DNA from 3 places in the Proteus sp. G2626 genome. Region 2 is predicted to be linked to each of the others. Evidence: riboswitches for the same ligand, from Rfam matches in the RefSeq annotation. Region 2 holds a riboswitch; each other region holds the start of a gene.
The links. A riboswitch is a leader RNA that binds a small molecule or an ion and turns the genes downstream of it on or off. The one in region 2 is predicted to bind thiamine pyrophosphate.

Region 1: another riboswitch for thiamine pyrophosphate. It lies ahead of thiD (bifunctional hydroxymethylpyrimidine kinase/phosphomethylpyrimidine kinase); the one in region 2 lies ahead of thiC (phosphomethylpyrimidine synthase ThiC).
Region 3: another riboswitch for thiamine pyrophosphate. It lies ahead of thiB (thiamine ABC transporter substrate binding subunit); the one in region 2 lies ahead of thiC (phosphomethylpyrimidine synthase ThiC).

Annotation. Positions count from the first base shown of each region.
Region 1 covers NZ_JAABNH010000027.1:673,940-684,309, forward strand. The annotation lists gene baeR (two-component system response regulator BaeR) at 1-692, shown strand, start outside; gene trhP (prephenate-dependent tRNA uridine(34) hydroxylase TrhP) at 813-2,192, shown strand; gene yegS (lipid kinase YegS) at 2,495-3,388, shown strand; gene fbaB (class I fructose-bisphosphate aldolase) at 3,438-4,487, shown strand; gene thiD (bifunctional hydroxymethylpyrimidine kinase/phosphomethylpyrimidine kinase) at 4,536-5,333, opposite strand; TPP riboswitch at 5,385-5,473, opposite strand; gene pagP (lipid IV(A) palmitoyltransferase PagP) at 6,546-7,181, shown strand; gene GWJ05_RS15605 (amino acid permease) at 7,286-8,668, opposite strand; gene mgrB (PhoP/PhoQ regulator MgrB) at 8,817-8,993, opposite strand; gene GWJ05_RS15615 (helix-turn-helix domain-containing protein) at 9,333-9,719, shown strand; gene yidA (sugar-phosphatase) at 9,847-10,370, shown strand, end outside.
Region 2 covers NZ_JAABNH010000008.1:6,099-16,468, forward strand. The annotation lists gene GWJ05_RS04380 (HU family DNA-binding protein) at 1-15, opposite strand, end outside; gene GWJ05_RS04385 (YjaG family protein) at 206-796, opposite strand; gene nfi (deoxyribonuclease V) at 871-1,539, opposite strand; gene hemE (uroporphyrinogen decarboxylase) at 1,532-2,605, opposite strand; gene nudC (NAD(+) diphosphatase) at 2,694-3,479, opposite strand; TPP riboswitch at 4,344-4,466, shown strand; gene thiC (phosphomethylpyrimidine synthase ThiC) at 4,597-6,549, shown strand; gene thiE (thiamine phosphate synthase) at 6,533-7,180, shown strand; gene GWJ05_RS04420 (HesA/MoeB/ThiF family protein) at 7,174-7,923, shown strand; gene thiS (sulfur carrier protein ThiS) at 7,920-8,120, shown strand; gene GWJ05_RS04430 (thiazole synthase) at 8,122-8,901, shown strand; gene thiH (2-iminoacetate synthase ThiH) at 8,901-10,019, shown strand.
Region 3 covers NZ_JAABNH010000007.1:68,900-79,269, reverse strand. The annotation lists gene thiQ (thiamine ABC transporter ATP-binding protein ThiQ) at 1-151, opposite strand, end outside; gene thiP (thiamine/thiamine pyrophosphate ABC transporter permease ThiP) at 144-1,724, opposite strand; gene thiB (thiamine ABC transporter substrate binding subunit) at 1,724-2,737, opposite strand; TPP riboswitch at 2,803-2,894, opposite strand; gene rppH (RNA pyrophosphohydrolase) at 3,007-3,537, shown strand; gene ptsP (phosphoenolpyruvate--protein phosphotransferase) at 3,546-5,792, shown strand; gene lgt (prolipoprotein diacylglyceryl transferase) at 5,872-6,762, shown strand; gene GWJ05_RS02845 (thymidylate synthase) at 6,809-7,660, shown strand; gene GWJ05_RS02840 (prepilin-type N-terminal cleavage/methylation domain-containing protein) at 7,877-8,380, shown strand; gene GWJ05_RS02835 (prepilin peptidase-dependent protein) at 8,374-9,018, shown strand; gene GWJ05_RS02830 (DUF2509 family protein) at 9,015-9,476, shown strand; gene GWJ05_RS02825 (hypothetical protein) at 9,564-9,854, opposite strand; gene recC (exodeoxyribonuclease V subunit gamma) at 9,821-10,370, shown strand, end outside.

The DNA of each region.
Region 1 (10,370 bases), on a different contig from region 2:
CACCCTATTCAATCCTGATTGTTGAAGACGAGCCTAAACTTGCCCAATTACTTATTGATTACCTTCAAGCTTCGGGTTATCAAACTCACTGGCTAGCAGATGGTGCTGAGGTTAACTTGTGTGTAAAACAACAACATTACGACCTTGTATTATTAGATCTTATGCTTCCTGGAAAAGATGGCATTACTGTCTGCAAAGAATTACGTCAGTTTTCTGATATTCCTATTATTATGGTCACAGCCAAAACTGAAGAAGTGGATAGATTACTAGGACTTGAAATTGGTGCTGATGATTATATTTGTAAACCTTACAGCCCGAGAGAAGTGGTTGCCAGAGTCAAAACCTTATTGCGCCGTTATTATCGACCACAAGACATTGTTCAAAGTGATAAGTTAGTTATGATTGATGAACAAGCTTATCAAATCCAATATAACAATAAAATTCTCGATTTAACCACAGCGGAATTTCGTCTGCTCAAAGCGTTAGCCACACAGCCTGGAAAAGTATTAACTCGTGATCAGCTAATGGATCACCTTTATGATGATTACCGCATTGTGACGGACAGAACCATTGATAGTCATATTAAAAACTTACGACGTAAACTTGAGCAACTTAACGATCAAATAGAATTTATTCGCTCAATTTATGGTCAAGGGTATCGTTGGGAGACCCAAGCTTATCGTTTTCGATGATATTTTTTCAGTAATACATTGAACCTCGCTACACTTAAGCGCTAGAATCCTCCCCTTTATGATATACCCCTACCCAATGTGTGGGGGGACTGACTTGAAATCAGAACCAGGAAATTAACCATGTTTACACCCGAATTGCTCTCTCCTGCTGGCTCATTAAAAAATATGCGCTATGCATTTGCTTATGGCGCAGACGCCGTTTATGCAGGTCAGCCACGTTATAGCTTACGTGTGCGTAATAATGAGTTTAACCACGAAAACCTTGCCAAAGGTATTCAAGAAGCCCATGAATTAGGTAAACGCTTCTATGTCGTGGTTAATATCGCACCCCATAATGCTAAATTAAAAACCTTTATCCGTGACTTAAAACCCGTCATTGATATGGGCCCTGATGCGCTGATTATGTCTGATCCGGGTTTGATCATGATGGTGCGTGAAGCCTTTCCTGAAATGGATATTCACCTTTCAGTACAAGCCAATGCCGTTAACTGGGCAACCGTAAAATTCTGGCGTCAAATGGGATTAACGCGAGTGATCCTGTCTCGTGAGCTCTCTATTGATGAAATTGCTGAAATTCGTAAGCAAGTTCCTGATATGGAATTAGAAGTTTTCGTTCACGGTGCATTATGTATGGCTTACTCAGGCCGTTGCCTGCTATCTGGCTATATCAATAAGCGTGATCCGAACCAAGGTACTTGTACTAACGCTTGCCGTTGGGAATATAAAGTCGAAGAAGGCAAAGAAGACGATGTGGGCAATATCGTTGAAAAATACACGCCAATCCCAGTTAAAAATGTTGAGCCTACTTTAGGTGTTGGCGCGCCAACAGATAAAGTCTACTTAATCGAAGAAGCGAAACGTCCTGGTGAATATATGACTGCGTTCGAAGATGAGCACGGTACTTATATCATGAACTCTAAAGACTTACGTGCAATTGAACACGTTGAGCAATTAACACAAATGGGTGTGCACTCTCTGAAAATTGAAGGTCGTACTAAATCCTTCTATTACTGTGCCCGCACAGCGCAAATGTATCGTCGTGCAATTGATGATGCCGTTGCAGGCAAACCATTTGATCCAACGTTGCTAACAACATTAGAAGGCTTAGCACACCGCGGTTATACAGAAGGTTTCTTACGTCGTCATACCCATGATGCGTACCAAACTTATGAATATGGTTATTCTGTCTCTGACACCCAACAATTTGTCGGTGAATTTACAGGTAAACGTGTAAACGGCTTAGCCGAAGTTGATGTTAAAAATAAATTTGTTTTAGGTGATAGCCTAGAATTAATGACACCAACCGGAAATATTCAGTTCACGTTAGGATCGCTGTTTAACAAAAAACAACAGCCAACAGATGTTGCACCAGGTAATGGTCACATGGTTTATTTGCCTGTTCCGGAAGATGTTGATTTAGATTTCGCACTGCTTATTCGCAACCTACAAGGTACAACAACACGTCAACCGCATAAGATTGATGCTGTAGAAGTGAAGTAAAGCGTCATAATCTGATTTAAAGTGGTCAATTTCAAATACAGATCACATCAATAATGATTTGTTTACCGTATCATCAGTTCCGAAAAATAAAGAACTAGAATGAATACAGTAAGACTAGGAACCACCTCCTTGGCAAATCCAATCTCCCTTGGATTTGCCTTTTCTTTTTTCACTTTCTTCTTTTTTCCTCATCGGCTTTGTCGTAAAACACTTTCCTTTTTCGTTATCCTTTGTAAAAAAAATAGTAATTTTCTCGATATCCATTACCTTTAAAAGAGTGATTCAATTAAAGGAACTCATCGATGAGTAAAATTAGTTTGCTAATTATTAATGGAAAAAATGCTAACAACGGTGCATTGAGAAAAGCCGTTTACCAATTACGTAACGAAGGTTTTAACCTCCAAGTAAGAGTCACATGGGAATCCAGTGATATACGGCGTTTTGTACAAGAAGCTATAAATATGAATGCAGAAACTGTCATTGCAGCAGGAGGTGATGGCACAATAAATAGCGTTGCATCTGAACTCATTCATCTTTCTCCTTCGTCTCTACCTACGCTTGGTATTATTCCATTAGGTACAGCAAACGATTTTGCTACCAGCGCACAAATTCCCCGTGATATGGAAAATGCGCTTAACCTAGCCGTTAAAGGTCGCTCAGTACCTATTGATATTATCAATGTGAATAAGACCCACTATTTTATTAATATGGCGTCTGGTGGCTTTGGTACAAAAATCACAACCGAAACACCCGAAGCGTTAAAATCAGCATTAGGTGGTGCGGCTTATTTTATTAATGGGCTTTTGCGTATTGATACTTTAAAAGCTGACTATTGCACCATTGAAGCTGAAAACTTTCATTGGAAAGGTGAGTCTCTTATTTTAGGTATCGGCAATGGTCGTCAAGCTGGTGGAGGCCAACAGTTATGCCCTGAAGCCTTAATTAACGACAATAAACTCAATATCACCATTGTAGAAGCTCACGAACTGCTCCCTTCTATTCTAAGTAGCCTGTTTGATCGTAAAAAGAATGACAAGATAATCGAGCTTGAAAGTCACTGGGTAAACATTAGCGCTTCTCATGAAATGGTATTTAATTTAGATGGAGAACCCCTTTTAGGGAATAAATTTGAATTTATTGTGTTACCTGAAGCGATCCACTGCCGGTTACCGCCTCAATGTGACTTGTTATCTTAATGTAGATAAATGACAATCACTCTCATCTCATCATGAACTGGAGTATGTAATGACTGATATAGTAAGTTTGTTAGGTGCTGATGCAAAATCATTATTAGACCATCGTTGCCAAACCATCCCGAGCGAAAATCTCTATCTGCCAGGTTCTGACTTTGTTGATCGTGTCATGATTGATAATAATCGCCCTAATAGCGTGTTACGTTCAATGCAAACCCTGTTTAATCACGGACGTTTAGCGGGAACGGGTTATCTGTCTATTCTACCTGTTGACCAAGGTGTTGAGCACTCTGCGGCAGCCTCTTTCGCAGCAAACCCTCTCTATTTTGATCCAAAAAATATTGTTGAATTAGCAATTGAAGCAGGTTGTAACTGTGTTGCCTCTACTTATGGTGTTCTTGCTTCTGTTTCTCGTCGCTATGCACACAAAATCCCTTTTCTTGTGAAATTAAACCACAACGAAACCCTAAGCTACCCAGCGCAATATGACCAAACACTGTATGCTAGCGTAGAGCAAGCCTTTGAAATGGGTGCTGTTGCAGTGGGTGCAACTATTTACTTTGGTTCACAAGAAAGCCGTCGACAAATTGAAGAAATTTCAATGGCCTTTGAACGTGCTCATGAATTGGGTATGGTCACTGTACTATGGGCTTATTTACGCAACCCAGCATTCAAAAAAGATGGCGTAGATTACCATGCAAGTGCAGATTTAACGGGTCAGGCAAATCATTTAGCGGCAACTATTGGTGCTGATATCGTTAAACAAAAAATGGCTGAAAATAACGGTGGCTTTAAAGCGATTGGTTTTGGTCATACTGATGAGCGTGTTTACACGAAACTCACTACTGAAAACCCAATTGATTTAGTTCGCTACCAATTAGCAAACTGCTATATGGGCCGTGCAGGATTAATTAACTCTGGTGGCGCTTCTGGTAATAATGACCTTGAAGATGCCGTTCGCACCGCCGTTATTAATAAACGTGCTGGCGGTATGGGGCTGATCTTAGGCCGTAAAGCGTTCAAAAAATCAATGAAAGACGGGGTTGCCCTGATTAATGCAGTACAAGATGTTTATTTGAATAAATCTGTCACTATTGCTTAATTAATAAGTTCAACGATGAAAGCCCCTTATTATTTAGGGGCTTTATTGTTACCACCAGCGATGAAAATGGTGTACAGGACCAAAACCTTGCCCAACCTCTAAACTATCCGCATGTTCTAGCGCTTGTTGTAAATAGGCTTTTGCTTGTTCAACACAAATTTGCCAATTAGCGACTTGAGGACGAATAGCGGCTAAAGCGGCTGAAAGCGTGCATCCTGTACCGTGGGTATTTTTCGTATTAACGCGTTTTGAGGTAAATCGCCACTCGCCATCTTGAGTAAATAACCAATCAGGACTTTCATCTTCAGTTAAATGTCCTCCTTTCATTAACACGGCTTTGCATCCTTGCTTTAGCAATGCATAACCTTGTTGCTTCATCGTTGTTTCATCTTGAGCGACTTCACAACCTAGCAGTGTAGCTGCTTCAGGTAAATTAGGTGTGATCAAATCAACCAACGGTAAAAGCTGACTGACCATTTTATTAACCGCATCAGGCTGTAATAGAGGATCACCGCTTTTTGCAATCATAACCGTATCAAGCACAACAAAAGGAATGGCATATTGCTGAATTTTGTCGCAAACCACATCAATAATTGAGGCATTAAAGAGCATACCTATTTTGGCGCTATCAATTCGAACATCAGACAAAACAGCATCTAATTGAGCTGCAACAAAATCAGGGGATAAATCATAGACACTACGGACACCACAGGTATTTTGAGCAACAAGTGCTGTCATTACTGTTGTACCATAAACACCCAGTGCGGAAAATGTTTTCAGATCAGCCTGAATACCTGCGCCACCACTAGGGTCAGTACCTGCGATAGACAATGCATTGAATCTCACTGATTAACTCCTCCTTTCACCAGTTACAGAAAAGTCGGACTCTGTTAATCAGCAGAGTTACCTTGACTTCCCTACGCTGGCATTATCCAGATCAGGTTATACGGGTTCATCTCAGCCATAAGGCGCCCCGAGCCAAAGCCTATAAATTCAGGCGATAAGGAGTATCGCATGCTCAAGATAAAGATGCTAGTTTGATAGCTAATCTCGATTTATTAACTCCCTACTTTTGAGGCTTGTTATTCAGTAAGATAAATCAGCTCAAGTAAAAGTTTGGCATTCCCGTATACCTAAACATCGTGATGAGATCAGAGAATTACCTCGTACTTTTTTCTGTAATCTTTTTAAAGTTCATAATATCGTCGTTACTGATGAAGAACAAATCTCTGATGGTAAAGGTTTTTGGGTTGATATGATTTTATGGGCTTTTAGCAAAGGCCATTATATTTATGCTTCAGATGGAACTGAGGAAGATAGACCACTATACTTAATTGGCAGTATTGAAGATTTCTATAATAACTGGGATGCTTTCTGCTGGGGCAAAGATCGCGATACTCATACCCATATCGGCTACTTATCATAAGCCAAGAAAAATTATCTCAATAATAAGTAATCTATTTCCTGAAAACATGTGAGTAAACATTATTCACACGTTTTTGCCTTAGGATAATCTGCACAAAAAATCGACACACCACTAAATAAAACTCACTTAACTTAAACAATTTATAAACCAACACGGAATTTTTCTTTTTTTTATTTAACTCTTTTTATTCATTACTTTATTATCCCGTCGAAAATAAATACTTTTTTTATAAGTTAATGTTATTAATATCAATTTTTACTAATATTTCAATAAATTTATAAAAATAGATATTTGGTCAATTTTTTATATTGAAAATGACTCATCTTAAATAATATCTCTTTATCCTTATTTATCAGCTATTTACTTTCAATCTAATAAAAACTTAATTTTAAATTAAAAACAATACGTTACCATTAAAAGATAACAATATTGAATGCTCCAAATAAATGCATTCATAAATATAACAAATTTATTTATTTTTTTTATAACCGATTCTTATCCCTTAAGATTTTAGTTAAGAAGTCAAGTTTCAGATACCTCTTATCTTAAATACTTGTCGATTAAATAACACTATTAGTAACGTTTATTTGTCATCACCAGAATCATAGCAATGCCGTACTCGGAGTTATATTATGTTTTCAACCTATTTTCACCCTAGCGTATTAGCAACTACGTTGTTTTCGCTTGCGTTAACAACTACTGCTTTCGCTTCTGAAAATAATTCAACCCCACATCAGATTATTACGACAGAAAACCACCAAACAACCAATAATATGTCTCAATCTAATAGCGAAGAGAGTTACTGGGGGAAATTCAAACGTAATATCAATCAGACTTGGGACAACGACCAATATAACTACTATTTGCCTGTGTGGACTTGGCATAACCGTTTTACTTACGATAAAGAAAAAACGGATCGCTATAACGAAACGCCTTGGGGTTTTGGTATGGGGAAATATCGTTATGACAATGATGGTGATTGGCACTCTCTTTATGCGATGGCATTTATGGACTCAAATAACCGAGTACAACCTATTATAGGTTATGGTTTTGAGAAAATGTGGTATCCCGGTGATAAAGACGGTTTCCGTATGGGGGCAGGATTTACACTAAGTATTACAGCACGCCATGAATATGACTATATTCCGATGCCACTGCCATTACCGCTAGTCTCTGTGGGTTACGGTCATCTTTCACTACAAGCAACATATGTACCTGGTACGTACAACAATGGTAACGTATTATTTGCTTGGTTACGTTGGCAATAATTTTCTTACTTTTTTCCTATCAGAAGAAATACAAACAATATAAATAAAACACAAAAAAACGCATCTAATGATGCGTTTTTTATTATCAAATAAGCCAATAATATTTAAATATCCTGGCTTGCTTGAGCATTCTCTGGTGCTTTCTTCATACGGGAAATCTTAAATCCAACCCACAAGAACGCAATCCAGAACGGCATTAAAATAACTGAAATATTCACTTGTGGCATAAATAAGATAATCACCAAAATCATGCATAAGAAAGCAAGGCAAATATAGTTACCATATGGATACCAAAGCGCTTTAAAGGAAGGCTCTACACCCTCTTTAATTTTTGTTGCTCTGAATTTTAAATTAGCTAAACAGATCATGATCCAATTAAGGACTAATGTTGTCACCACTAACGCCATTAATAGTTCTAATGCTTGATCGGGTAATAAGTAGTTAACTAAAACACCTAATGAAGTTGCAACTGCTGATAATAGTAATGACATCACAGGCACACCACGCTTATTCACACTAGCAAGTGAATGTGGTGCATTACCTTGTTTTGCCAAACCATAAAGCATACGGCTATTAGAATAAACGCCACTGTTATAAACAGATAATGCTGCTGTTAATACCACAGCATTTAAAATATTAGCGATTAAGAAATTATCCAAATTATGGAAAATCAGTACGAATGGGCTTTCACCTTTCACAACTTGAGTCCAAGGATAAAGTGAAAGTAGTACCAACAATGAACCGATATAAAAAATTAAGATACGATAAACAACTTGGTTAGTCGCTTTCGGGATGCTCACTTTCGGATTTTCAGCTTCGGCTGCAGTGATCCCCACCAACTCAAGCCCACCAAAAGAGAACATAACAATCGCTAAAGCCGACATAAAACCAGTAAAACCATGGGGGAAGAAACCTAACTCCCATAAATTGCTGACCGATGCTTGTGGGCCACCATTACCGCTGGCCAGTAAATAGCTACCAAATAAAATCATACCGACTATCGCCAACACTTTAATAATGGCAAACCAGAATTCTGTTTCACCATACATTTTGACGTTAATCAGGTTAATTAAGTTAATTGCGACAAAGAAGATAGCCACAGAAACCCAAACAGGGATATCGGGTAACCAATAGTTAATGTATTTTCCTGCGGCAGTTAACTCTGCCATACCGACAAGAATAAACATCACCCAATAATTCCAACCAGATAGGAATCCAGCAAAAGGGCTCCAATATTTATTAGCAAAGTGACTAAACGAGCCCGCAACTGGCTCTTCGGCAACCATTTCGCCCAGTTGGCGCATGATCATAAACGCAATAAAACCACCAATAGCATATCCTAATATTACTGATGGGCCCGTCATATTAATGGTTTGCGCTATACCAAGAAACAGACCAGCGCCGACAGCACCACCCAGCGCAATGAGCTGGATATGTCGATTTTTTAGACCGCGCTTAAGTTCTGTCTGTTGCGACTTTCTCGCCATACATCCTCTTCTCTTATTATTTTATCAACTTAACATGTAAACTAATATTTACGATTTTGTTTATTTCAAGCCCCCATTAAAACACTAATCTGACTTGAATAACAAATACATTTTATGCTAGGCGAAAAATAATAAGAAAAGTGATTTTCTAGCTATGTTTGGAGGGGAATAATGTGGTAAACCGACAAAGACCTTGCTGAAAATCTTCTCCGCGATCGCAAAAGTTATCTAAAGCCATAAGATAGAGACCAAAGCTGATGGCTAATGCAATAATTAAACTAATAATTATTTTCTTTGCGTTCAATTTAAAATCCTTTAAATACATTTTGTTAGTATGATGAATAACATTATAAGCATTCGCTTAAATACGATAACAACACGGGGAGTTGTTGTTATAAAATTCGCAATCAATTATCTCTATGAGTAAATTTAGCATACCTTTCATAATGAAAGGTAAACGCTTCCTCGACAGACTCTCGATAATTTGTACTTTTTTTCTTTAAACAGTCGGCAAAATGAACACTTTTTATTTTAATTACACATTTTGCCAACGAGAAGAGATAGCTATCCATTAATATGGATTTCTCTGTCTGCCACTTTTTGTATAAGATTAGGGAGTTAATTTTGATTTTTACCTTAACTTCATTGATAAAATGGAACTGTAATGCCACAAGATAATCATCTCGCATTAGTTTGCGCGCTAAGTAAATGGATTGAGGAGCATTTAGGCCGTGTTATCCATCTTGAGGAGTTGGCGGCTTATTCTGGGTATTCTCTTTGGCACATGCAGAAAATCTTTAAAGAAGTCACAGGCACCTCTTTAGGAAAGTATATTCGTCAACGTAGACTTGCTGGCGCTATCCATTTATTACGTACAAGTGAACGTTCTATCTTTGATATCGCCCTCGATTTTGGCTTTGGTTCACAATCTCACTTTACTTATATGTTCCGTAAAGAGTATGGCATTACGCCTTTCGACTTTCGGCAAAATCAAGAGATCGTATTAGAAACCAAACAACCTTTACATTTACAATCACCTTGTTGTGATTAACCCTTCTATTTGTGTGGCATTATGCAGATAGCCTTAAATGTCACATAAATAATACTCAAGCTATGTGATGATAGACCGCTTCGTCCTTCCTTTATCATGATTGCTTTTATTTTATATGGGGATGCTAATGAGTATTAAGCTTATCGCTATTGATTTAGATGGAACCTTACTCAACAAACAACACGAAATCACACCCGAAGTACAAGATGCTGTTCAACGAGCCAAAGAAGCGGGTGTTAAGATTGTACTGGCTTCAGGGCGCTCTTTTAATGGCATCTCCCCTTATTTAAAAATACTCGGTCTTGATACTTCGGATTGTTACTGTATTAGTAATAATGGTAGCCAAATTCATCAAGCAGATAATGGTGAAGTCATTATTCAGGATTTACTCAATTTTGAAGACTACCTCTATTTTGAAAATCTCGCTCGTGAGATAGGCGTTCATTTTCACGTCATTAGTGACAATAAAATTTATACCACTAATCGCCATATTAGCCATTTCACCTGCCAAGAGGCGTTCTTATCTTGGACACCGCTTTATTATCGCCCTCTTAATGAAATGCAATCTGATATGTATTTTAGTAAATTTATGATTGTTGATGCCCCTGCCGTTTTAGATAACGCCATCCAATATTTGCCCACTAACATTTA
Region 2 (10,370 bases):
TTCAGCTTTGTTCATAAAATAGTCCTTAAAGTATGTTTTATCGTTTGAAAAACATCTGGTGAAAAAACTTAACTTATCTTTTTAAGAAGATGAATTAAGTAAAACACCTGAGCCACTTCTTTTCGTACCCAATGTAGAACATACACAGGGGTGATGTGAAGTCTTTAAACGTCGCTTTTCAAGCACTAAATCACGTTTTTCTGATTTAGTGCGTTAATTCTATACCGATATTGCTCATTCCAGCTTCACGAAGGTCTGCACGTAGACCTTTAATCAGTTCGATATCTCTTTCTTCACACTCAACAAGTAGACGGTAGATTTCCCATTGGATATCGAACTCTTCAATAACAGCAGGCAGAGATCTTAGCTCATCTTCGCTCATTTCTCTTTCTGCTTGTGTCATTTCAAGTGAAGCAACTGTCCCTACTGATAATTTGCTTACTTCAATAGCATGACTTAGCGATTCACCGCTTAAACGAGAGTGAACAACTTCACTCAAGGCGACACAGGCATCAATTGCTGGATAGACACCATAAATATCAAATTGAGATGCATCAGGAATAGCTTCTTCTAATTTCTCTAATTGAGAATCGAAATTAACCTTTGCATCTTTCACCGTTAAAGTTTCCCAAACCAGATCGAGAATACGGCGATAAAGCGTTGGATCGGTAAATCCTGTTTCACGACAAAATACCTGATAATTGGGGTACATTCGCTCACACAGGCACGCCATAAACGTCAAGTGTTGCCAAGCTTCCAGCTTTTCTAAACGTAAATGGATTGGGTTCTTCAACATTCGTGATTACTCATTTTCTTAACTTAGGCGCAGTTTACCTGAAAATTAGAAATATCCACATATTTCCCGGTCATTTAGAGCTTATTCTTATTCAACTGCTCAAATAATCGCCTATTTGAAGCAATACCATCAGCCCAACGCGTTGGTTCTGGCAATCGATATCCTTTCATACACAACTCAACCCACTGCAAAGCACCTTCCATACTCACTTTATGACCCGGAGAAATATACAGGGGTTTACATTTTTTCTTGCTACGATAAATCCAGCCTATTTGCTCATTCTTATCCATTAATCGCTCATAGCTTCCCATCTCTTCATTTATCGCTTTATCAATACCACATAAACGACTTTTCGCTACACCAATGGTAGGTGTGTCCACTAACAAACCAAAATGGCTTGCAACACCAAGTCTTCTAGGATGAGCGATACCTTGCCCATCGACAAAAATAAGAGAAGGTTTCTGTTTTACTAATTGCCAGGCTGTCAGTAACGCAGGGCACTCTCTAAATGAAAGTAAACCAGGGATATAAGGAAGCGTTGTAGGAATTCGCGCGATTTGGTATTCAAGAATTTCAAAAGAAGGGTAATGCATTATCACGATAGCGGCGCGAGTGACTGCGCCACCTTCTTCAAAACCAACATCAGCACCTGCTATGCAAGTTGGTGCTGTGAATTGGTCTGTTAAAATAATCTGTTGAGCTTTTTCTGTCTGCTCCTGACGTAATTGTTGGGTATTAATCATTATCCTGATGATAAGGCTTCGATAAACGGTGAACCGCATCAATAAATGCACCAGCATGCTCTGGTGGAACATCTTGATGAATACCGTGCCCAAGATTAAAGACATGACCATTACCTTTGCCAAACCCAGCAAGAATAGTTTCGACTTCTTGTTCTATTCTTGCTGGAGGCGCATATAACATGGATGGATCCATATTACCTTGTAAGGCAACTTTATCTCCTACTCGACGACGTGCTTCTTCAATATCAATTGTCCAATCGAGTCCTAATGCATCACAACCTGTTGTGGCCATTGCTTCTAACCAACGACCACCACCTTTGGTAAATAAGGTTACAGGAACTTTTCTTCCATCATATTCGCGAATAAGACCATCAACAATCTTATGCATATAATGTAATGAAAAGAGTTGGTAATCACGCCCTGTTAATACACCACCCCATGTATCAAAGATCATAATAGATTGTGCGCCCGCTTTAATTTGAGCATTCAGATAAAGGATAACGCTATCTGCTAGTTTATCCAGTAATAGATGTAGTGCTTGTGGCTCTGCATACATCATTTTTTTAATTTTTGTGAAGGCCTTACTACTTCCACCTTCTACCATATACGTTGCCAGTGTCCAAGGGCTTCCCGAAAAACCAATTAAAGGCACGCTACCTTGTAAGGCATGACGAATCGCTCGCACAGCATTCATCACATAACCAAGTTCATCTTCAGGGTCTGGAATAGGCAATTTTTGAATATCAGCAAGGGTGTTTATTGGTGACTTAAAACGAGGGCCTTCACCTGTTTCAAAGTAAAGGCCTAATCCCATCGCGTCAGGAATAGTTAAAATATCAGAAAATAAAATAGCGGCATCTAATGGAAAACGTCTTAAAGGCTGTAATGTCACCTCGCATGCCAGCTCTGTATTTTTGCACAATGAGATGAAATCCCCCGCCTGTGCCCGTGTTTCCTTATATTCAGGAAGATATCTGCCTGCCTGACGCATCATCCAAACAGGGGTGACATCAACAGGTTGGCGCAATAGCGCACGTAAATAGCGGTCGTTTTTCAACTCACTCATGACTAACTCCATTAACAGTAATTGGGCCGCGAAATAGTATGCATTGTAACATGCTGGAAAAATAACTGTTGGCAGACAACGCCTTTATTTAGTTCTTTTCTTTATCCTGTCTAATATTCGCTATCGTATCTTCTATCAAACGTCGGGCAATAGTATCTGGAGGTGGGATCTGTGGTAGTTTATCGTAACGATACCAGCCAGCACTGGTTAATTCAGTAGGATCATGGCGTAACTCACCGCCATCATAATCAGCCAAAAATCCCATCATTAAAGAATGAGGAAACGGCCAAGGCTGCGAAGAAACATAGCGAATATTACGAATACGAATATTACTCTCTTCAAATACTTCGCGGGCAACCGCTTCTTCTAGTGTTTCACCAACCTCAACAAAACCAGCGAGCACCGTATAAAGTGGAGAATGTTTATGCCTAACATGATGTGCGAGTAAGATTTTATCTTCATGACGGATCCCCACAATAATACAAGGAGCAATTTGCGGGTAATAACGTTCATGACAATTATCACATAAACACGCCCATTCACTCTCACTATGGCGCATTTTGGAACCACAATAACCACAAAAACGATGAGAACGATAAAACTCCGCTAACTGAACACCACGACCTACTAGTTTAAATAAATTCTCATCTTGTGAAGCGATAAGCCTCGGTGAACACATGTCGTTATCCATTTTTCCATGAATAAGCCAAACTGTTTCACCTTGCCACTCACCAACAATTTTGGCGTGCTGACCAATAAGATCCCATTCTTTTGCCAAGCCAAAAGGGAGTTCACCTTTAGGTAACCACACTCGCCCACCAAGGCTGACTGTCCACCAGCCTTTTTCTGATCCCGTTAGCGTATATAAATGCATAATGATAATTCTATCCAAAATAATGATATGGAATTAAGGATACTCTCTTTAGTAAGACCCACTCAATGTATTATGATTATTCTCTATAATTTATTAACATTCAAAAGAGAATTTGATAAATTTTATTTATAAAAAAATGTAAGAATGACAGATAAAACCAAAAATAAAATTGCGATTTTTGATTTAGATGAAACACTTTTAGCGGGTGTTCCTAGTCATTTATGAACATGTTATTTATGGGATAAAAAAATAGCCACTCATCCCTATTTTCTAAAACTAGATCAACAAATGATTGTAGACTATTACGCTGAAAAATTGGATATGGTTCAATATCTTTATCAACATTTTACTTACTTTAAATATCATAATTTAGACAAGTTAAATCATTGAGTTAATGACTTTACTGAAAAAATTCAGCTATTGTTTTACCCTGAAGAAATATCAATAATTACACAATATCAACAGCAAAATATTCCTATTATGATTATTTCAGCAACAATGTCCTTTTTCGTTCATGCGATTGCAAAACAACTTACTGTGGATATTTCAATAGGCATTAATAGGCAAATTAAAGATAATTATTACACTAGATATATTGAAGGCACACCACATCGCGAGAAGGGAAGATTGAACGCCTAAATCAATGGAAAGAAACCAATAATATTAATAATATTTATATTTATTTCTATGCCGACACACTAATGACCTCCCATTATGTTATCAAGCTGATAACGCCACAGTTATCAATCCAGATAAACAATTAGCTCAAATTTCACAAATGAAAAACTGGAAACAGCAACATTGGGATTTAAATAAATAACCCATATCGGACTTGTAGTTTTTAAAATCTTTCATATACTGGACTTCTTCTTGTCGGAGTGCCTAGTGTTTATAAGGATATTATAAACACAGGCTGAGACCGTTAATTCGGGATCCGCGGAACCTGATCGGGTTAATACCCGCGAAGGGAACAAGAGTGATTCGACCTTTTGATAGCTTCATCCCGTATATTTTTTATACGCCTATCTGTCGATACTCCCTGCGACCTCCAGACAAGCATTTTTCTCAATATTCACCCGACAGGCTACAACCTGCATGATATTTATTAGGAAATGCTATGTCCCAAAATCAAACTTTATCTGTTAAAGATATTACGCCAACCGCCAATAAACAGCGCCCAAGAAAAGTACTACGAGATGCTGCTCAGGAATTTATTAGTACTATTCAAGGGGTCAGTTTTCCCAATTCAAAACGTATTTACCTTGAAGGCTCTCGTAACGATATTCAAGTACCAATGCGTGAGATCCAGCTTGATAAAACATTGGTAGGAGGATCAAAAGAAAACCCTGTTTTTGAAGATAATGAATCCGTCCCGGTATATGACACTTCAGGCCCTTATGGCGATCCAGCATCTCAACTCGACGTTAATCTTGGCTTAAAAAAAATTCGCCAATCATGGATTGATGAGCGCAATGATACTGAAGCACTTTCACTCTTAAGCTCTGATTTCACACAACAACGTCTTTCTGATGCTGGATTAGAGCATCTACGTTTTCCATTAAAGCCTAACCCTAAAAAAGCCCTAAAGGGTAAAAGCGTGACGCAATTACATTATGCTCGAAAAGGTATTATCACACCTGAAATGGAGTTTATTGCTATTCGTGAGAATATGGGGCGTGAACGTATTCGAAGCGAAGTATTACGCCAACAACACACAGGCTTTAGCTTTGGAGCCTATCTCCCTGACAATATTACCCCTGAATTTGTACGCCAAGAAGTTGCTGCGGGCCGAGCTATCATTCCTGCCAATATCAATCACCCTGAATCAGAACCGATGATTATTGGGCGTAATTTCTTAGTGAAAGTGAATGCCAATATCGGAAACTCCTCTGTAACCTCCTCCATTGAAGAAGAAGTTGAAAAACTGATTTGGTCTACACGCTGGGGAGCAGATACCGTCATGGATCTCTCAACAGGCCGTTATATTCATGAAACGCGTGAGTGGATCATTCGTAACAGTCCCGTTCCTATCGGTACAGTTCCAATTTATCAAGCACTCGAGAAAGTTAACGGTATTGCTGAAGATCTCACTTGGGAAATGTTCCGCGATACTTTACTTGAGCAAGCAGAACAAGGTGTTGATTACTTTACTATTCATGCAGGTGTATTATTACGTTATGTTCCCATGACCGCAAAACGCCTAACAGGTATTGTGTCTCGTGGTGGTTCTATAATGGCGAAATGGTGTTTATCACATCACAAAGAAAATTTCCTCTACGAACATTTCCGTGAAATCTGTGAAATTTGTACCGTTTATGATGTTTCCCTTTCTCTAGGCGATGGATTGAGACCGGGTTCAATTCAAGATGCAAATGATGAAGCACAATTTTCTGAATTACATACTTTAGGTGAACTAACAAAAATTGCCTGGGAATATGACGTTCAAGTCATGATAGAAGGCCCTGGTCATGTTCCAATGCAGATGATCCGTCGCAATATGACAGAAGAATTAGAGCATTGTCATGAAGCACCCTTTTATACATTAGGTCCTCTTACTACAGACATTGCACCAGGTTATGATCACTTCACATCAGGTATTGGTGCAGCAATGATTGGCTGGTTTGGTTGTGCAATGCTCTGTTATGTTACCCCTAAAGAGCATCTAGGTTTACCTAACAAAGAAGATGTAAAACAAGGGCTGATTACTTATAAAATTGCTGCTCATGCCGCCGACTTAGCCAAAGGACATCCAGGAGCTCAAATTCGTGATAATGCAATGTCAAAAGCTCGCTTTGAGTTTAGATGGGAAGATCAATTTAATTTAGCTCTTGATCCTGAAACCGCACGCCAATATCACGATGAAACCTTGCCTCAAGCATCAGGAAAAGTCGCTCATTTCTGCTCAATGTGTGGCCCTAAATTCTGCTCAATGAAAATAACACAAGAAGTACGCGATTATGCGGCTGGCATGGAGCAAATGTCTCAAGCTTTTAAAGAGCATGGAAGTGAGTTATACCACAGTGCAGAAATCGCCAGTGTTGAGGTGACTGAAAATGAACAGATCCTCTAACCCCCCCTTTGCATCAACAGAAAAAAAACTTGGACTTTACCCTGTTGTTGATTCTGTTGAATGGATCGAACGCCTGTTAAAAACAGGCGTTACCACCCTGCAATTACGCATAAAAGATAAACAACCAAACGATGTTGAACAAGAGATCGTTGAAGCAATAAAACTAGGTAGGCAGTATCACGCAAGACTGTTTATTAATGACTATTGGCAACTGGCTATTAAACATCACGCTTACGGTGTTCATCTTGGCCAAGAAGATCTCGATATTGCAGATCTTGATGCCATAAAAAAATCAGGGTTACGCCTTGGTATTTCTACTCATGACGAAACAGAATTACAAAGAGCGAAAACATTACGTCCATCTTACATCGCATTAGGGCATATCTTTCCAACGACAACTAAAGATATGCCATCCAAACCTCAAGGTTTGGATGCGCTGAAACATCAAGTAGAGCAGACACCTAATTTTCCAACTGTTGCTATTGGTGGGATCTCGCTAGAGAGAGTACCTGATGTTGTTGCAACTGGTGTCGGTAGTGTTGCCTTAGTCAGTGCAATAACAAAAGCGCCAGATTGGCAACAAGTAACGCGTAAACTATTAGAATTAGTGGAGGGAAAACCATCATGCTAAATGATAATGATTTTATGCGTTATAGCCGACAAGTGATGTTAGAAGATATTGGCTTAGAGGGTCAAAATAAACTTCAACAAGCAAGAGTACTGATTGTTGGACTTGGTGGATTAGGCTCTCCTGCATCACTTTATCTTGCTGGTGCCGGTATTGGAGAGCTTATTTTAGTTGATGATGATAAGTTGCATGTTTCTAATCTACAACGTCAAATTCTTTATCGAACTCAAGATATTCCTAATGCAAAATCAGAGGTCGCAAGGCAGTCTCTGCTCGCATTAAATCCAGAGATAAAAATTACCTCTTATAAACAACGTATTGATGATGACTCATTATCTAAATTAGTTAAAGAGGCTGATTTAGTCTTAGATTGCACAGATAACATGCTCACACGCCAAGCGATTAATCGTGCTTGTGTTGCGCAGCAAACTCCGCTTATCAGTGGCAGTGCCGTAGGGTTTAGTGGCCAACTTATGGTGTTTGAACCTCCTTTTACGCATGGTTGCTATCACTGCCTCTATCCTGATGAAACTGAACCACAACGCAATTGTAGAACAGCTGGAATTTTAGGTCCTGTTGTGGGTGTGATTGGTACACTTCAGGCACTTGAGGCAATTAAATTGCTCTCTGGTTTACCTTGTTCACTCAGTGGAAAACTTCACCTTTTCGATGGTAGAAAACAAAATTGGAGTACTTTACGTTTAACGCCATCAACAACATGTCCTGTTTGTCGAGGGTTAGCATGAACATTACTGTAAATGACGAACACTACTCTCTGGATATGCCTGTCACCATTAGTCAGCTCCTTATTCAGTTAGAACAGCCACTTATTGGTGTGGCACTTGCTATCAATGAAATCATTGTTCCTCGTGAAAACTGGGAAACGCATTCTATTAATGATGGCGATACTATTCTTCTCTTCCAAGCAATTGCAGGGGGCTGATATGTTAAAAATTGCTGATACAACATTCACATCGAGACTTTTTACAGGCACAGGGAAATTTGCAACACCAACGTTAATGACAGAAGCCATTAAGGCTTCGGGTAGCCAATTAGTTACAATGGCAATGAAGCGAGTGGATTTAAAAAAGGGCAATGATGATTTAATCGCACCACTTAAATCATTAGGTGTGAAATTATTACCTAATACATCGGGTGCGAAAACAGCACAAGAAGCGGTATTTGCGGCTCGTTTAGCCAAAGAAGCTTTTGGCACTCATTGGGTAAAATTAGAAATTCATCCTGATACCAAATATTTATTACCCGACCCTATTGAAACACTTAAAGCCGCTGAAATCCTCGTGAAAGAAGGTTTTGTTGTTTTACCTTATTGTAGTGCTGATCCTGTTTTGTGTCGTCGCTTAGAAGAAGTTGGTTGTGCAGCCGTAATGCCTTTAGGTTCTCCTATTGGTTCAAATCAAGGTTTACAGACTCGTGATTTTCTACGGATTATTATTGAACAAGCCTCAATACCTGTTGTTGTTGATGCAGGGATTGGTGCACCAAGCCACGCACTTGAGGCTTTAGAGTTAGGTGCAGATGCAGTCTTAGTGAATACCGCAATTGCTGTTGCTAAAAATCCTGTTTTAATGGCACAAGCATTTAAAGCAGCGCTTGATGCAGGCGAACTTGCTCGACAATCAGGACTTGCCACCCCCGCTTCAATTGTGAATATGCAAGCCCAAGCCTCTAGTCCATTAACCCAATATTTGGGGGCATTCTAATGGAAACATTTTCGGATTATTGGCAACAACTCGACTGGGATGACATTACATTAAAACTCAATAGTAAAACCAATACGGATGTTGAAGCCGCATTAAATCGTCATACACTTACACTTGATGATTTTATGGCGTTGATTTCGCCTGCGGGTCGGCATTACTTAGAGCCTATGGCTCAACGCGCTCAGAAACTTACTCGACAACGTTTTGGTAATATTGTGGGATTATATGTTCCACTCTATCTTTCTAATTTATGTGCAAATGACTGTACTTATTGTGGCTTTTCAATGAGTAATGCCATTAAACGCAAAACATTAAATGAAAGTGAGATCATTGCCGAATGTAATAGCATCAGACAATTAGGCTTTGATAGCCTGTTATTAGTAACTGGAGAACATCAAAGAAAAGTGGGTATGGATTATTTTCGCCAATATATCCCTCTTATTCGAGAGAATTTCAGTTCATTAATGATGGAAGTGCAACCTCTTGCAACAGAAGAATATGCTGAGTTAAAAACACTCGGTATTGATGGTGTCATGGTTTATCAAGAAACCTATCATGAACCAACTTATCAGCTTCATCATCTAAAAGGTAAAAAACAGGACTTCCATTGGCGACTACAAACACCGGATAGATTAGGACAAGCTGGAATTGATAAAATTGGCTTAGGTGCATTGATTGGCCTTTCAAACCAGTGGCGTAGCGATTGTTATATGGTGGCAGAGCATCTCTTATTCTTACAAAAACGCTACTGGAAAAGTCGTTATTCAATCTCTTTTCCTCGTTTACGTCCTTGTGCGGGTGGGCTTAGCCCAGCATCTGTAATGAGTGAAGCAGAATTAGTTCAATTGATCTGTGCTTTTCGTATTTTAGCACCTGATGTTGAGCTTTCACTTTCAACACGTGAATCGCCGTATTTTCGCGATAATACAATACCATTAGCGATAAATAACATTAGTGCGGGTTCTAAAACTCAACCTGGCGGGTATTCTGATAGTCATGAAGAATTAGAACAATTCTCCCCTAATGATAATCGCCATGTAAATGATGTGATTAACGTATTAAAAGAGCGGGGATTACAACCTGTATGGAAAGATTGGGATAATTACTTGGGTCGTTAATTAAAATTTAAATAATATAAAACCGCTTTTAATTTATTTAATTACAAATAATAAAGGCGGTTTTTATTATATTTCTAATAAAAAATCAATCATTTACTTATCCTCAAATAAAAAATAGTAACTCCTATCGCCATATAGATATTAACGTCAAACTAAAGCCGAAGCTGAATTACTAAATATTCCTGAAAGAAATATACTAAATAATATGACTAAACGGGTGAGGGCGATTATTAAAACTGAAAACCTCGTTCTAGAAGCACGTAAAACGGTAGCAGCAGGTGTTTTTTCATTCACTTTGGAAAAGATAAACAAGAATATAAAGTATTAATAGGCACATCTGCTACCTTAAAA
Region 3 (10,370 bases), on a different contig from region 2:
AAGGCAAAAAACCAGCAATTAAACTGAGTAAGGTGCTTTTCCCTGCGCCACTGGGGCCTAATATGGCGATACGTTCACCTGCGTTTACGGTTAAGTTAAACATAAGGTGTTGATGTTCATAGGTATAAGCCAGGTGCTCTAATTTAATCATGAGATTTTCCTGCCAATCGTTCTATTAGGCTAAAAAGAGAGAAGCAAAGTAGTAATAAGATCATGGCTGTGACAGCACCATCTTGTGTGTGATAAGCCCCAATTTGCTGATAAAGATAGAAGGGTAATGTTCTAAATGTTTCATTACCAAATAGAGCAACAATCCCAAAATCACCAATAGAAATAACACAAGCAAAAGCAAGCGCTTGTGAAATCGGTTTTTTTAATGCCCGTAACTCTATCCAACGTAGTCGATTGAGACCCTGAATATTAAGTGATTGGCATAAAAGACCATAACGTGAAGCAATATCATTCATTGGATTTTCGAGCACTTTTAAGGCATACGGAATGGCAATTAATGCGTTGGTTAAAATGACTAATACATACGGTGATTCAGGGAGGCCAGTTGTATTGTTTAATAACAAGAAAAAGCCGGTTGCTAACACAATGCCGGGCATCGCCAGAATGATCAAACCACTCATTTCCATGGCTTGCCCTGCTTTTTTAAAATGGCGTAGGCGAAGCTCTCGGCTACTCCATAGCAACATCATCGTTAGTACAACGCAGACAATACCTGCACCGACGGCAATAATGAGAGACGTTGTAAAGGCTTGCCAAAGTATGGGTTGTTGTATGACTCGTATTAATTCGCTGTTAAGACCATCAGTTACTACCGCTAAAATGGGGGGCACTAAAAAGAGGATTGCGAGCGTAATAATTAGAGTATCTGTGATTTTGCTAAAGAGAGGGTCGTATGGATCACGCCAATGTTGTTTGTGGCTATTCCCGACAAAGAGTGAGCCTTTTAACTTTTGGCTAATCAGCACTAAACCTAAACAGCAAAAAAGCTGAATAAGGGCTAAAAGAGCTGCTCTATGTAAGTCGTAGTCATAACTTAATGCTTGATAAATCGCGAGTTCAACCGTTGTTGCCGCAGGGCCACCACCTAATGCCAGTACCGTGGCAAAGCTTGCAAAACAGAGCATAAAAATTAGTGATGCAGTGGGGAGTATTTGTCGCCATAAATAGGGAAACTCAAGAAAGCGGAAACGTTGCCAGCCATTCATACCTAATTGTGAGGCTAATTGACGTTGCTCTGGTGAGATACTTTCGAGTGCTTGCAATAGCATTCGGGTTGCTAATGGCATATTAAAAAATATGTGTGCCAATAAAATGCCTTGTAAACCATAAGGGGTAAATTGGTAATGAATCCCTAACCACTCACAAATTTGAGCAATCCACCCCACTCTGCCATAAACTGTTAAAATCCCAAAAAGTGCCACTAAAACGGGTAATACAAGGCTCATGGCACATAAACGTAAGAAGAGGGTTCTTCCTCTAAATTGACGTCGATAAAGTGCTTTTGCGAGCCAAATGGCGGGTAATATTGAAAACAGGGCAGATAAAAAGGCTTGCCAGAAAGTAAAACGGACAACATGCCATAAATAATCATCAGCAAAAATAGAGGACAGCTCGTCACTTGGCGCATTAAACCACAGTGCGCCAAATGACAACAATGCCACAATAAGCAGTAAACCCGAAGCACATAGCCCCGGGATAAGCCATCTTCCCATTAGCGACTAACCGCTGATTGCCAGTTACGAGTCCAGGTTTGGCGCTCTTTTGCAACAATTTCAGCATCAAATTGTAGTGATTTTTCTGGTTTAGGCATCGCAGAGTAGACTTCAGGTAATGGCATATCTATTACGGGATACATCCAATTGGTGGTAGGGATAGTTTCTTGGAAAGCTGGGGTTAGCATAAATTGCATAAATTGCTGAGCTAACTCAGGTTGTTTGCTTGATTTGAGTTTTGCTGCAACTTCTACTTGTAAATAATGCCCGTCAGAGAAAATAGCAGCTGCATAGTTATCTTTTTTATCCGCTAAAATGTGATAACCCGGAGATGAGGTATAACTGAGTACAAAATCACCTTCCCCTTTTAAGAATAGGCCATAAGATTCACTCCAACCTTTTGTCACTGTAAGGGTTTTCTCGGACAGTTTCTTCCATTGTGTCGCGGTATTTTCAGGATAAAGGGATTGCATCCATAACATTAAACCTAAGCCTGGTGTACTAGTGCGAGGATCTTGATACAGTATTTTCCATTTTTCTTGACTGTTTAGCAGTTCAGCCATGCTTTTGGGCGGGTTAGCAATGCGGTTTTTATCATAAATAAACGCAAAGTAACCGTAGTCATAAGGCACAAAGGTATCGTCAGTCCATTTTTCAGGTAAGGCGAGTTTCGATGTATCGATATTACTAGGTGCAAAAAGCCCCGTTTCTTTGGCTGCGTGGATCAGATTGTTATCTAACCCTAAAATAATATCGGCCTTACTTTTATTACCTTCCATACGTAAGCGATTAAGCAAAGAAACACCATCAGAAAGTGCGACAAGCTTTAATTCACAATCACATTGCTGTTCAAATGCTTTTTTAATAGCAGGTCCTGGGCCCCAATCTGCGGTAAATGAATCATAAGTATATATCGTGAGTGTCGGTTTTTGGGGGGCAGCTTGCGCTGAAAAAGAGCTTATTATACCCAGTGCACCCAGTAAGAAAGTAAAGCGAAGTGATGTAGTTAACACATTTAATTCCTCAGTAAAAAGTCAGGTAGGATCTGAGGAGTGAGGATGGCAAATCAATAAATATTGCAACATCCTGACTCAAATCCCTACGCCAGTATTATCTGGATCAGGTTCCACGGGTTTTTCTCAGCCTAAAAAGGCACCCCGTTGAGACTTTCCCATTGTAGATAAATCCACGCGTTGTGCAAAGTCTGTTGATAGAGGTTTACCGTCTGTGAGTAGTATGAAACAATGAGTTATCTTTCAAATTTGGTTATTGAGGTAGTCTAGTGATCGATGATGATGGCTACCGCCCGAATGTAGGGATTGTAATTTGTAATCGGCAAGGGCAAGTGCTTTGGGCTCGTCGCTATGGGCAACATTCATGGCAGTTTCCTCAAGGAGGAATTAACCCTGGAGAATCGCCAGAGCAGGCAATGTACCGAGAGTTGTTCGAAGAAGTTGGGTTAAGTCGCAAGGATGTTAAAATTCTTGCTTCCACGCGTAACTGGTTACGTTACAAGTTACCTAAGCGTTTGGTGCGTTGGGACACAAAACCTGTTTGTATTGGACAAAAACAGCGTTGGTTCCTTTTGCAGTTAACAAGTAATGATAAGGACATTAACGTTCAACAAAGCAAAACGCCAGAATTTGATGGTTGGCGTTGGGTGAGCTATTGGTATCCCGTTCGACAAGTCGTCTCTTTTAAACGTGATGTCTATCGTCGTGTAATGAAAGAGTTCGCACCAGTAGTCATGCCATTGCAAGAACAAGTGTCTTTACCTCGTCCATCGTATGGATATCGGCGTAAAAGGTATTAGATAACACTATGCTGACACGTTTGCGAGAAATTGTAGAAAAAGTGGCTATGGCAGCCGGGCTTCCAGAAGCACTTGAACTCTTAGTCAAGGAAACGTGTCAGGCAATGCACACGGATGTGTGTTCTATTTATCTTGCCGATAAGCAACGTCGTTGTTTTTATCTAATGGCCACAAAAGGGCTTAAAAAACCCAGAGGGCGGGCTGTTAGCCTTTCATTTGATGAAGGTGTTGTTGGTGAAGTTGGACGCCTTTCTGAGCTTATTAATCTCGCAGATATTCGTGAGCATCCTAGTTTTAAATATCTCCCTCAAGTTAAAGAAGATGACCTCCGCGCTTTCCTTGGAGTGCCCATTGTTTATCGTCGCCAACTCCTAGGTATTTTAGTGGTTCAACAAAAAGAGCGTCGCTTATTTAACGAAAGCGAAGAGTCTTTTATGGTGACGCTGGCAACACAGCTTGGTGCCACATTGTCACAAGTACAAACTAAAGGGCTTTTTGGACAATATCGTCAAAGTCGTATTAAAGCTCTTTCGGTATCCACTGGCGTAGTCATGGCCTATGGTTGGCAAGAAGTCTCTCAACCTATCCTTGAAAATGTCTTTAAAGCCAGTGCCCTTGATATAAAAGCAGAATTAAATCGACTTACAGTGGCTTTAGAAGAGGCTACTGCTGAATGTCGCCGTTTTAGTAAACGTTTTATGGCGAATGCTCAAAAAGAGAGTGCTGCCATTTTTGATCTCTACTCGCATTTACTCAACGATCCCCAGCTTAAACACAAAATGACAGCGATTATCACTCAAGGATATGTTGCGGAGTGGGCTGTAAAAGTGGTTGTTGAGAAAGTTTCGGCACAGTTTTCTAGTTTGAAAGATGGCTATATGCGAGAAAGAGCCTCTGATCTTAAAGCATTAGGACGGCGTTTATTATTTCATTTAGATGATGAAGTAAGCTCAACTAATATTTGGCCTGAGCGCTTTATTTTAGTGGCAGATGAACTGAGTGCGAGTTTATTGGCAGAATTACCCGAACAACAACTCGCAGGTGTTATTGTGCGAGATGGTGCGACACACTCACATTCTGCCATTCTTGTTAGAGCAATGGGGATCCCCGCGATTATGGGGGCGGATATCCAACCTGAGCTTTTACATAATCGAATGCTTATTCTTGATGGTTATCGTGGTGAGATTTTTATTGAACCAGAGCCTTTTATTACTCAAGAGTACAAACAAATTATTGATGAAGAGAGTGTATTAAGTCAGATTGCAGAAGATCAGCTAGAACAGCAGGCAGTTTTAAAAAATGGTGAAGCGGTTAGCGTTCAATTGAACGCGGGTTTGAATATTAAATATGAGCAACGTATTAGTCTCGGAATAGACGGTGTTGGCTTATATCGAACAGAAATTCCATTTATGTTACAAAGCGGTTTTCCATCAGAAGATGAACAAAAAAATCGCTATCGTGAAATACTCTCTTTCTTCCCCGATAAACCCGTTGTGTTACGAGCTTTAGATATTGGCGCAGATAAACAACTTCCTTACATGCCCATTAATGAGGAAAACCCTTGCTTAGGTTGGCGAGGAATAAGAATATTACTCGATCAACCTGAAATTTTCCTTATTCAGCTCCGTGCTATGCTAAAAGCAAACCTCGAATTTAAAAATTTGAAAATATTGTTGCCGATGGTGACAAGTATTGATGAAATTGACGAAGCGAGAACATTGTTATTACGCGCATGTGATGAAGTGAGTCGAGAATTAAAATGTGAATGTGCTTTGCCACCGTTAGGTATTATGCTTGAAGTCCCTTCGTTGGTGTTTATGCTGTCACAATTAGTTCATCGGGTTGATTTTATCTCTATTGGAACAAACGATTTAACTCAATATTTGCTTGCTGTCGATCGTAATAATACCCATGTTGCATCACTCTATGATAATTTGCATCCTGCGTTATTACGTTCACTGAGTTTGATTGCGACACAATGCCAATATTACCAGTTACCCATCAGTGTTTGTGGTGAAATGGCAGGAACACCTATCGGGGCATTGCTGTTAATAGGGCTTGGTTTTAGGCAGTTAAGCATGAGTGGACGTAGTTTACCTAGGGTAAAATACTTATTACGCCATCTTGATCCTGTGGTGTTACAGCCTTTTATGCAACAAGTGTTGCAAGCTGAAACAGCAACAGAAATCAAAAAATTGTCTTCTGAATTTATGGAAAGGCAGGGATTAGGTGGATTAATTCGCGGAGGCATCTGACATGCCTTTGTATAAGCCTTTTCTGTGTTAGTGATAAAGAGCAAACACAGAAATTATTAATTAAGTGAAGTAGGGAATAATGAGTATAAGCTACCTTAAATTTCCAGAGATTGATCCCGTTATGTTTTCTATCGGGCCGGTGTCATTACACTGGTACGGTATGATGTATTTAGTTGGATTTGTTTTTGCCTTATGGCTTGCAAACCGACGAGCGGCAAAACCGAATAGTGGTTGGAATAAAAATGAAGTTGAAACATTACTTTATGTCGGTTTTGTGGGGGTGTTTATCGGAGGGCGCTTAGGTTATGTTTTATTCTATAATCTGCCTGTCTTTTTAAATGATCCTCTTTACCTCTTTAAAGTTTGGGATGGCGGTATGTCGTTCCATGGTGGCTTAATTGGGGTAATTTGTGCCATGATTTGGTTTGCAAAACGCACTCAACGTAGATTTTTTCAAGTGGCTGATTTTGTTGCGCCTTTAATTCCATTTGGTTTAGGTTTAGGCCGAATTGGTAACTTTATTAATGGCGAATTATGGGGACGCGTCACATTAGATACGCCTTGGGCCTTCTTATTTCCAAACTCTCGTTCAGAAGATCTTCAGCTTGTTGCTCAAGATCCATCAACGCTATTGCCTATTATTCAAGAGTATGGGGTTTTACCTCGCCACCCATCACAGCTCTATGAAATGCTGTTAGAAGGTGTGGTGCTATTTATTATCCTTAATATTTTTGTACGCAAAAATCGCCCTGTAGGCAGTGTATCGGGTCTATTCCTGATAGGTTATGGTGCATTCCGTATTATTGTTGAATTCTTCCGTCAACCTGATGCGCAATTAGGGTTATTTAGTGGTGTGAGTATGGGGCAATTACTTTCAATTCCAATGATTTTGTTGGGTATTATTTTTATGGTATGGGCTTATCGTCAAGATAAAAGAGCACCACAAAACTCAACATCTGCTCACAAATAGTGTGAGATGAATTTTTTATTATTAGCTAATTAACGAGAGAGACAACATGAAGCAGTATCTGGCATTGTGTCAACGCATTATCGATGAAGGACAATGGATTGATAATAAACGGACAGGAACCCGTTGTTTAACGGTGATTAATGCCGATCTGGAATATGATGTTGCGAATAACCAATTTCCGCTGATAACGACACGAAAAAGTTTTTATAAAGCCGCAATAGCAGAACTGTTAGGGTATTTGCGTGGCTATGATAATGCTGCACAATTTCGTGAAATTGGTTGTAATACATGGAATGCCAATGCGAATGAAAATAGTGCATGGTTAAATAACCCTTATCGCAAAGGTGAAGACGATATGGGGCGTGTTTATGGCGTTCAAGGACGCCAATGGCAACGTCCTGATGGTTCTCATTTTGATCAACTGCGTAAAGTGGTAGATAACTTGGCTAAAGGTATTGATGATCGTGGTGAAATCATCACGTTTTACAATCCGGGTGAAACTGAACTAGGGTGTTTACGTCCTTGTATGCATACGCATACTTTTTCACTTGTCGGTGATACGCTTTATTTAACCTCTTATCAGCGCAGCTGTGATGTGCCATTAGGTTTAAATTTTAACCAAATTCAGTGCTTTGTTTTATTAGCGCTAGTGGCTCAAATCACAGGACATAAACCAGGTAAGGCATTTCATAAGATAATCAACGCACATATCTATGAAAATCAATTACCTCTAATGCGCGATGTACAGTTAAAAAGGGAGCCATTACCGTTACCAACGTTGCATATCAATCCCAAAATCAAAACATTGGAAGATATCGAAACGTGGGTAACAACGGATGATTTTACTGTTGAAGGCTATCAATGCCATGAAGCGATAAAATACCCATTTACAGTATAATTCCTCCTATTGCTTTTAAAGCCCTTGTTTAGTCATAAGCAAGGGCTTTTTATTTTAAAATTAAAGTGTTGTCACTATTTATTAATTATAAATACGTTTATTTTGTATTTTCTCTGAAAATATTATTATTGCGTAGCTGTTCGAGAAAAACGTTTATCTTTGTTTACCTTTAAGCTTGTCATCTGCATGCTCATCGCAGGCTAAAAGGAGAAACAAATGAACAACAACAGGGAAATAAGCCTAAATAAAGCGCTTCAGAAAGAAAGTGAGCAAGGTGTTAGCTTACTTGAAATACTTATCGTGATGTTGATAGTGTCTATTTTAAGTTATCTATCAATCTCTTCTTATCAACATGTTATCAAACAACGCCATTTAATACAGAATGTGCGAGAAACCATCGCTTTTCTTTCTTATCAGCGACAGCAAGCGTTACTGTTTAATGTCAAAATTAAAATAGTATTTTGGCTATCGCCTCATAATAAAATAATGGCGACACCTCTTCATTATTTGCCTGTGCAACAAGAAATTTTCTCTTTAGCTCCAGGCATTCAACTTAAGCAATCAACAATCTCAAATGTTACGTTTGGTGGAATTCGTCAAACGTTAAGACCCATGAGTTTTGTACTTCAAAGTGAAGAGGGGGAAGTAAAAATTATTATTTCATCGTTAGGACGGATAAGAGCATGTAGTCAGAAAATAAAGGTATTTGCATCATGTTAAAGCGCTCTGTATTTTCTTTTTCATCAGGAATGATGTTGATGGAATGCCTTTTCGCTATCGCGATAAGTGGCATATTATTCCTTTGTATCAGTCGAGCTTATCCTCAAATAATGAATACATTGTTCTATTCCTATCAACAATATCAATTAGATGTTTTTTTAAGAGAACGATTATTGGTACTTGAAACGCAGTTAAGGCGTACAGGATATTGTTATGGTGACTGTGTTAATGGGTTGAAGTCAAATCAGTTGCAGGTATCACCTCTAAAGTTAGGGCAATATCCTCATCAAGAAAAAAATTCCTGCATTATTTTTGCTTACGACATCAACAGTAATGGTCGATGGGAGCCACCTTCGTCAAAAGAGAGTGATTATTTTGGGTATCGCCTTAAAAAGGGTCAATTAGAGCAATTAAGAGGCGTAAAAGATTGTGATTCTTCAGGCTGGCAACAATTTTTCGAAAATAATGAGATTGAGGTAACAGAGTTTATCTTACAGCCCTATACAAAAATTTATTCTGTGAAAGCAAATCCGTATTTTTATCTTTCTGTTTCTTTAAAATTTCATTTAAAACAAAAGCCTGAAATAAAATCACATTATCAAAATACCATCCGTTTAAGGAATGTGACTGCACTATGAATATTTATTTCACTCACAGGAGCAATGAACAGGGCTTAGCGGGTATATTTGTCGTGATAGGTTTTATTGGCATGAGTTTATCTATGCTTGGAAATTTTTCTTACCATTACAGGCAATCTGAACAAATAGTGATGCAAGAGTTACAAGCAAGACAGGCCTTTTTATTTGCTGAATCTGCATTGAAATGGGGAATAACACAGGATTGGGATCTTTCATCAATACAATTAAACAAATGGCAATGCCGTCATTTTTATGCCGATCCCAAAATAAAGAGCTGCTTATTTTTAATCTCTACAGATAAGGCTTTACTTCAAGGACAAGCAGAAAGCTTATTAGGTTATAAAATATATCATTATCAATGGGTTAGTTTTAAAAAGGGAAAAAATAAAGTGATTGTTACTGAACCAAATGGGTGGTTAGATTATTGCCCATTTGTGCATAAGGAGTGTGTATCATAAAAAAAGGTCAAAATAGATCAGAAAAGGGGTCCATCTTACTTAATACAATGTTTGTATTACTATTTTTTAATATTAGTTTTGTCGCTATTATAGGGTATAGTCAATCATTAAAAGCTGATTTTCAGCGGTTAATTCAATTACAGCAAACAGGGCAAGGGATTTTTGTTTTATTTGAAATATTGCCTGATAAATCACCTTATTATTTTGCTTATAACCAGAAAATAATGACACGTTCTCTTTCATATTCTGAAGGTTGTCAGCAAATAGAAGGTTATGTTGGTAATAATGTTTTACCTGCGATAAGCCTATACTACTGGTCATGCAATCCATAAGATGAGGGTCTGATGTTTCATATATATCATTCAAATCAGTTGTCATTATTAAAGTCACTTATGGTGCACTTTATGCAGACCAGGCCACTCTCTTCTCCCTTTGAACAAGAAGTGATCTTAGTACAAAGCCCTGGAATGTCCCAGTGGTTGCAAATTCAGCTTGCTGAAAGTTTAGGAATTGCAGCAAATATTCGCTATCCATTACCTGCAACATTTATTTGGGAAATGTTTACGCGAGTACTATCAGGTATACCTAAAGAAAGTGCTTTTTCTAAAGATGCCATGACATGGAAATTAATGGCATTACTACCTGAATATTTAGTCCATGAAGCATTTAAGCCACTACTTCATTATCTTGATGATGATGAAGATAAACGTAAATTACACCAATTAGCGGGACGTGTTGCTGACTTATTTGACCAATATTTAGTGTATCGGTCAGATTGGTTGGCCGCATGGGAAAACGATGAATTGATAGAAGGGTTGAGTGAAAATCAGCACTGGCAAAAAATATTGTGGGTAGCATTACAGCAATACACCAAAGATCTCAATCAGCCTCAAT